2 linked regions of the Psychrobacter arcticus 273-4 genome follow. The protein of the gene in region 1 interacts with the protein of each later gene in a pairwise test. Links are inferred from orthologs where the notes say so. Each region holds a gene or a part of one and is shown in the gene's direction. Other genes may lie near its edges. The genes, in order: PSYC_RS08085 and PSYC_RS01200.

What was found.
Region 2: the proteins of PSYC_RS08085 (region 1) and PSYC_RS01200 interact in binary tests that used the Escherichia coli proteins (3 or more experiments, as listed by UniProt). The link is inferred for Psychrobacter arcticus 273-4 from one-to-one orthologs.

The regions. Positions count from the first base shown.
Region 1 is NC_007204.1:1,908,181-1,911,343, reverse strand. Bases 38-2,871 are described here. They hold PSYC_RS08085 (DsbE family thiol:disulfide interchange protein), read left to right. Parts: upstream 38-1,046; coding sequence 1,047-1,697; downstream 1,698-2,871. Other genes in these bases: ccmI (c-type cytochrome biogenesis protein CcmI), read left to right, coding at 2,269-2,871; PSYC_RS08080 (cytochrome c-type biogenesis protein), read left to right, coding at 1,694-2,272; PSYC_RS08090 (heme lyase CcmF/NrfE family subunit), read left to right, coding at 38-1,045. In the rest of the region: more of PSYC_RS08090, read left to right, coding at 1-37; more of ccmI, read left to right, coding at 2,872-3,163. UniProt on the Escherichia coli protein: Involved in disulfide bond formation. Catalyzes a late, reductive step in the assembly of periplasmic c-type cytochromes, probably the reduction of disulfide bonds of the apocytochrome c to allow covalent linkage with the heme.
Region 2 is NC_007204.1:272,945-276,251, forward strand. Bases 230-3,207 are described here. They hold PSYC_RS01200 (protein-disulfide reductase DsbD domain-containing protein), read left to right. Parts: upstream 230-612; coding sequence 613-2,802; downstream 2,803-3,207. Other genes in these bases: PSYC_RS01195 (protein-disulfide reductase DsbD N-terminal domain-containing protein), read left to right, coding at 230-553. Outside these bases: more of PSYC_RS01195, read left to right, coding at 1-229; PSYC_RS01205 (phospholipase A), read left to right, coding at 3,276-3,307. UniProt on the Escherichia coli protein: Required to facilitate the formation of correct disulfide bonds in some periplasmic proteins and for the assembly of the periplasmic c-type cytochromes.

The DNA.
Region 1 (3,163 bases):
TGGCTGGCGTCTTACGATCGAGAGTCAGTATCAGCTGATTTCACGTGAGTCGTTTTTAGTCATTAACAACGTCATTATTTTGATTGCGACCTTAGTGGTATTACTTGGTACGCTATATCCCATCATTGCCGATGCCTTTAATTTAGGTCAGGTATCCGTAGGTCCTCCGTATTTTAATGCGCTGTTTGTACCGTTGACTTGGCTATTGATGGTAGCAATGGGCATGGGCTCTAATATCCGCTGGAAACAAGACAGCCGTCCGTTATTGGGCGTTGGCATGGTCATTGCGGCAAGTAGCCTTGTTTTAGCCGCAGTTATTGCCTATTTTGTTAGCCCATCTGCCATGCTCAATATTGGCGTGACGCTAGCGGTGAGTTTTTGGGTATTGTTATGGATGGTAGTTGATTTTAAAGACAAGACCAAAAATGCCCCAAGCTTCTTTAAAGGCTTAGCTAAGCTGCGTTTAAGCTACTGGGGTCAGCAGACAGCTCACATTGGCGTTATTATAGCGGTCATTGGTATTGCCTTTACCAGTACCTTAAGTATTGAGCGCGATGTGGCATTGGGTGAAACGGATACTGTTCATGTGCAAGGGTACGACTTTGAAATAAAAGACTTCCATGAAGTCAGAGGCAGTAACTTTGATGGTATGCAAGCAGAAGTTGAAGTGACCAAAGACGGTCGCCCAGTCGTTACTTTATATCCAGAAAAACGTACCTATGTTATCAGTGGTATGCCACTGACTGAGGCAGCGATTGATGCCAGCCTTATGCGTGATGTGTACGTAGCACTCGGTGAGCCTATCGCTGAAGACGGCAACCAATGGGCGATACGTATTTACGTGAAGCCATTGATTCGCTGGATATGGCTTGGCGCTATTATTATGGCATTGGGTGGTCTGCTGAGTATGCTTGATAGGCGCTATCGTCTCAAAACAACTAAGACGCCCGCTCAAATCGCAGCGAGTAAGTCAGGTTTTGCGACCGTTGCTGACTTAGATATTAACAATGCGACAGATGCCACGGCACCAATGGGGGAGAAGTAAGATGACTCAGTCAAATAAGTCTCCTCAAAAAAGTCCTGAGAAAAAAGGCAAGCAAACGATGAAGAAAAGCCAAATCAGAATATGGTTTTTGATTCCGCTGATCATCTTTGCTGCTTTTATAGTCATGCTATATTTTCGTTTAGGTCAGCCTACCGATATCGTCACCAATACGGCTCTTGAGCGCCCAGTGCCCGCTTTTGAGCTGCCGTTATTGTCAGATACCAGTCGTATCATGACCAATGACAACCTGCCAGATCAGCCGTTTTTGATGAATATTTGGGGCTCTTGGTGCCCAACTTGTATCATTGAGCATCCTTTTTTAATGCAGTTAGAGGAACGCGGTGTCAATCTGGTGGGCGTCAATTATAAAGATGATATTGGTGACGCGCTCGGTTATTTAAATCGAGGCGGTGACCCTTTTTCGATGTCTATCCAAGATTTATCCGGTCAATTTGCCTTAGATTTGGGTTTGACCGGTGCGCCAGAAACCTTTGTGGTTGATGGTGAAGGCGTTATTCGTCAGCACATTGTCGGTGAGATTAATGAAAGCAATTGGCAAAGCCGTATCAGGCCTTGTTTGATGGTACTCAATGAGGCGGATAAGAGCAATGTCAGCCCTGATCCTGACCAAGTTAAGGAAGCGTGCAAATGATGATAATGCCATTCAAATCCATCACGAAAAATTTGGCAAGTTTAATTATCGCTTGCTTGTTTGGTGTGCTTAGCATCCATGCCTATGCCGCCATTGACGTCTACGACTTTGACTCAGTACAGCAAGAGGCTCAGTATCGCGGTCTCATCGAAGAGCTGCGCTGCCCAAAATGTCAAAACCAAAATTTGGCAGGTTCTGATGCGCCTATTGCCCAAGATTTAAAGCAAAAAACCTATGACATGATTAAAGAAGGTCGTAGTGATGGTGAGATTCGTGCCTATATGCAGGAGCGTTATGGCGACTTTATCACTTATAAGCCGCCAGTACGTCCTTCCACTTGGATATTATGGTTCTTCCCGCCACTATTATTAATTACATTGATCGTTGGCTGGTTTTGGCAAAGTAAGCGCAGTCAGCGTATTGCCCGTGGTCAAAGCGGCACCATAGTAGACAGCGTGGCAGCATTATCAGCAGCAGAAAAATCGGAACTTGAGCGTCTGTTATCACGAGCCAATCGCAATGATAGCGTCAAAAACAGCGATCAAGACATCACAAGCATAGAGGATAAAAAATGACCCTATTTTCTACTTTTGGCTTATTTATTGCCCTAAGCTTACTGGTTGCACTCGTACTGGCAGTTATCGTTATCATGCCTTGGCTACGAGCGTCACGTTTACGAGAAAATCCCGTTGACAATCAGCTGCTAGATATCAATATTAGTGTATTTCGTGAACGTTTGACAGAATTACAATCGGACAAAGACAATGGCACTATTGATGATGCCCATTATCAAAATCAGAAAATTGAGCTTGAGCGCCAGCTATTGGATGCTCAGCGTGAAGTCACTCCAATGGTTGCGCCTGGTATCAAGAGTCGTTTGATTATCATAGTATGGGTGCCTGTGCTGGCAGCATTGGCTTACTTTTTGGTGGGTGACCGTACACCGGTGTTCGATTTGTGGGCGGCGGAGGATAAAGTTGCTCAAGTGGCAGATGACTTATTGACCGGCAAGATTGATCAGCCGCCAGCTTGGGCAATTGAAGATGGTACTCAGTTGATCAGTGCGATGCAGACCAACGTCTATCGTCATGCTGATGATCCTGATCGCTGGATGCGTTTATCAGAGCTGTTCTTATCTTTGGAAGCCACCGACTCAGCCATTGAAGCCTTGTCTCGTGCTTATCGTCTGTCACCAGACAACGAAGAGATCGCCACCACCTATGCGCAGATTAGTTTTTTTGCCAATAAAGGTCAGTTGGATGCCAATAGCCGCCGTGTTCTGCAAGATGTCCTTGCCAAAAATCCGCAGCACGAAGGTGCGCAGATGCTGATGGCAATGGGTGAGGCGCGTGGTAATAATTTTGAGCAAGCACAAGGTTGGATTAAGCGTTTACGTAAGAATATTGCTGCCAAACCAGGTGATCATACTCAAGCACTGAGCAGTCTTGATGAGCTAAGCGCCAATG
Region 2 (3,307 bases), 1.6 Mb from region 1 along the record:
CAAAACACCAAAATCGAAATCAACTATCATGAATAAACAATCAGCTAAAAAGCCTTATTTACTCGCCATAGCAACCACTGCTTTGATGACCGCTTTGTCAATGACGTCTGTTGCAACTCAGGGTGCAGGTCTGGGGGAATTGTTTAGCAAAAATAGCGCTCAGCAATCAAAATTTTTGCCAGTTGATAAGGCATTTCAAGTGACTAGCCGTACCAAAGCAGTGACTAAAGGCACCCAACTATCAATCGTCTTTAATATCACACCAGGTCATTACGTGTATAAAGATAAGCTGACCTTGAGCTTCCCAAAAGGTATTAGTGCTGCGCCATTTACTTTTAGTGAATCGCCCGTTTCCATTAACGATCCAACTTTTGGTAAGGTAGTAGTATTTACTCAAAAAACCATTGTAGCAACCACTATGCTTACGACTAAAAATGGTAAAGCGGCAAAGAATGTGCCGGTTATGATTGGCTGGCAAGGCTGTGCTAAAGCTGGACTGTGCTATCCGCCAGAGAAGATCAAAACCACGCTAAACATTGCAGTCAAACGTTAGTCACTAATCGATAGCGCAAGTAAGTTGATTTATATAGTCGTTATAACAGGTAGTCCTTTATGTCCATTAAGATAGCAAAAAGTATCTCGTCACTTAAAGCGGTATCCACAAAAAATCAGTCATCAAATATTCTGCCATCAGTTGTCAATAAGTCACCAAAGAAGTCGCCAAAAAAGTCCTATTTACTGGCACTGACTATTGCGAGTAGCTCGTTACTTACAGGACTGACTGCGACGACCATGACGACGCAGGCAGCAGGATTGGGCGATCTTTTTAGCAGTAACCAAAGTGCTGGGCAGTCAAAATTTCTGTCAGTGGATAAAGCCTTCCAAGTCACGAGTAGCAGCAAAGCTCTCAAAGCTGGAACCCAGCTATCGATTAATTTTGATATCACTCCAGAACATTATGTCTATAAGAATCAGCTTAAACTCACTTTGCCTGCTGGCGTTACCGCCGCACCGTTTACTTTTAGTCAGACGCCTGTCTTAATTGATGATCCAACTTTCGGTAAAGTGCCAGTATTTGATCAAGCGAATATGGTAGCGACCACTACTCTGAGTAGTAACAAAAGTATCAATAATGCAGCGGTCGTGATTGGTTGGCAAGGGTGTGCCAAAGCAGGACTGTGCTACCCACCTGAGAAAATAAAAACCACTGTCAATATCGCTGCAAGCTCGTCCCAAGCTGCTGTTAATCAAGATGCTGTTAATCAAGATACTGCTGCTGACACAAAGTCGGTAAATAATAGCAATATAGTCGCGATATCAGAGACGCTAAATGCCACAATGATAGAAAGTGGTGAAGCAATGGCTTCTGAAGCAGAGCAAGGGTTGTCAGAGGATGAGGTGATTGATTATGCCTTGTTAGAAGACGGCTCTTTAGAAGATGAACTTAGTGCTGCCAATACAATTTCTGGCGCTGCTACGACAAATGATACGCTAGCTGCCGCCGATAATTTGACTAATAGCGATCCGTTTGGCTTAGCTAAGCATCCTTGGTTGGCATTAGGGTTGTTATTTTTGGCAGGGCTTGGCTTAGCGCTTACGCCGTGCGTACTACCTATGCTACCTATCGTCGCTAATATTGTCGCCCGTCAGAAAAATCCAACGGTCAAGAAAGGCGTCATTTTAACGACTAGCTATGCAATAGGGGTCTCGATTGCTTACGGGATACTCGGTGCAGTTATTGCCATATTTGGTGAGTCGCTCGGTATTATAGGCTGGCTACAAAATCCAATTATCCTCATCAGTTTTGCGGTGATATTTGTTTTGTTAGCCCTTTACATGCTCGAAGTGTTTACGATTCGTCTGCCGCATTTTATCAGTAGTAAGATGCAGGGCTTAAGCCAAGCAGGGGATAGTAAGCTTGGTAGCGCTGGTGGTAGTTTAGCCGCTGGATTTTTATCAGCGCTGGTAGTATCGCCCTGTGTGTCGGCGCCATTATTTGGGGCATTGCTTGCCGTCTCAACGATTGGCAATCCGCTATTGGGCTTTGCTGCCCTCTTTATGCTAGGCTTTGGCTTGTCAGCGCCGCTGATTTTGATTGGTGCGACCCAAGGCAAAATTATGCCAAAAGCGGGCGAGTGGATGAACTGGGTCAAGCAAGGTTTTGCCTTATTATTATTTGCCGTGGCATTACTACTCATAGAGCGTGTCTTTATATCGTCAGTGATGCTGCTGGTATGGGCATTATGGTTCATGGTTGTGGCAACATGGGCATGGAGCTGGCGTGGTAAAGGTCGCATGCTGTCGCAAGCCATCGGTTTGATTGCCGGTATTTGGGCCGCTACTTTAGTGATTGGCGCTGCATTGGGTAATGACGATAGCTTACATCCGCTAGCTTCATTAAGCGCCGCTCCCATGCTAGTGCAGTCAGCTGATGGTCAAGCTGGCGCTCAAAACAGTACATCAAATAGGTCAGATGAGCATATCACTACGTTGGCAGAATTGGACGTTATCACCGCTGCCAATCCTAAAGTGTTGGTCGATTTGACGGCTGATTGGTGTATTGAATGCCGTATTATGGATAAGAATTTATTTACCAATCGCCCCGCACAAATGCAAGACTGGCAATTGGTACGACTTGATATTACGGAAACCACAGCGGATTCCAAGGCGATTTTAGCGCGGTATAAACTGTTTGGCCCGCCAACTTTGCTCTACTATCAAGACGGTGAATTGCTACAGAAGCAAGTGGGCGAGATTGGTCGCGCAGAGTTTGAGCAGACTTTGACGGCATTAAATAAATAATGGTCATATCAGAAATATTTGTTTTATCCTCTTAAAGGTCTTCATACGATTCCTATAAAAAAGCCAACGTACTGTCACAGTACGTTGGCTTTTTTGACTTTGTTTCAGCAGCAAGCGTGTAGCAATCGATCAGTTGTATTTCGTGCTAAATAGAGCAAGTTCACTTTGAGAGTTTGATTAGCAAGACACTTATTAAATGATTCCTTTTTTATTTTACACCCATTATAAGTATTTGGTTTTATGCTATTTATAGTCATTTAGCGGCATCTGATGCAGCAATAAAGCTAGTATAGTGTGTACATTTTCATTACAATAAAGCAACATTGCTAAAAGCGTATTATTCAACGTCATAGCCACCCTTTATCTCCAAGTTATAATAATTTTTTATGCCAATTTAGCGCCGTCGCTAACGGTTATATCGATTACCTCATATATTCTATTGACAGTAATGATCAGTTGAATAAAGGATACTTATGTTTTCCAATATTACTTCGCAGCGCCCATC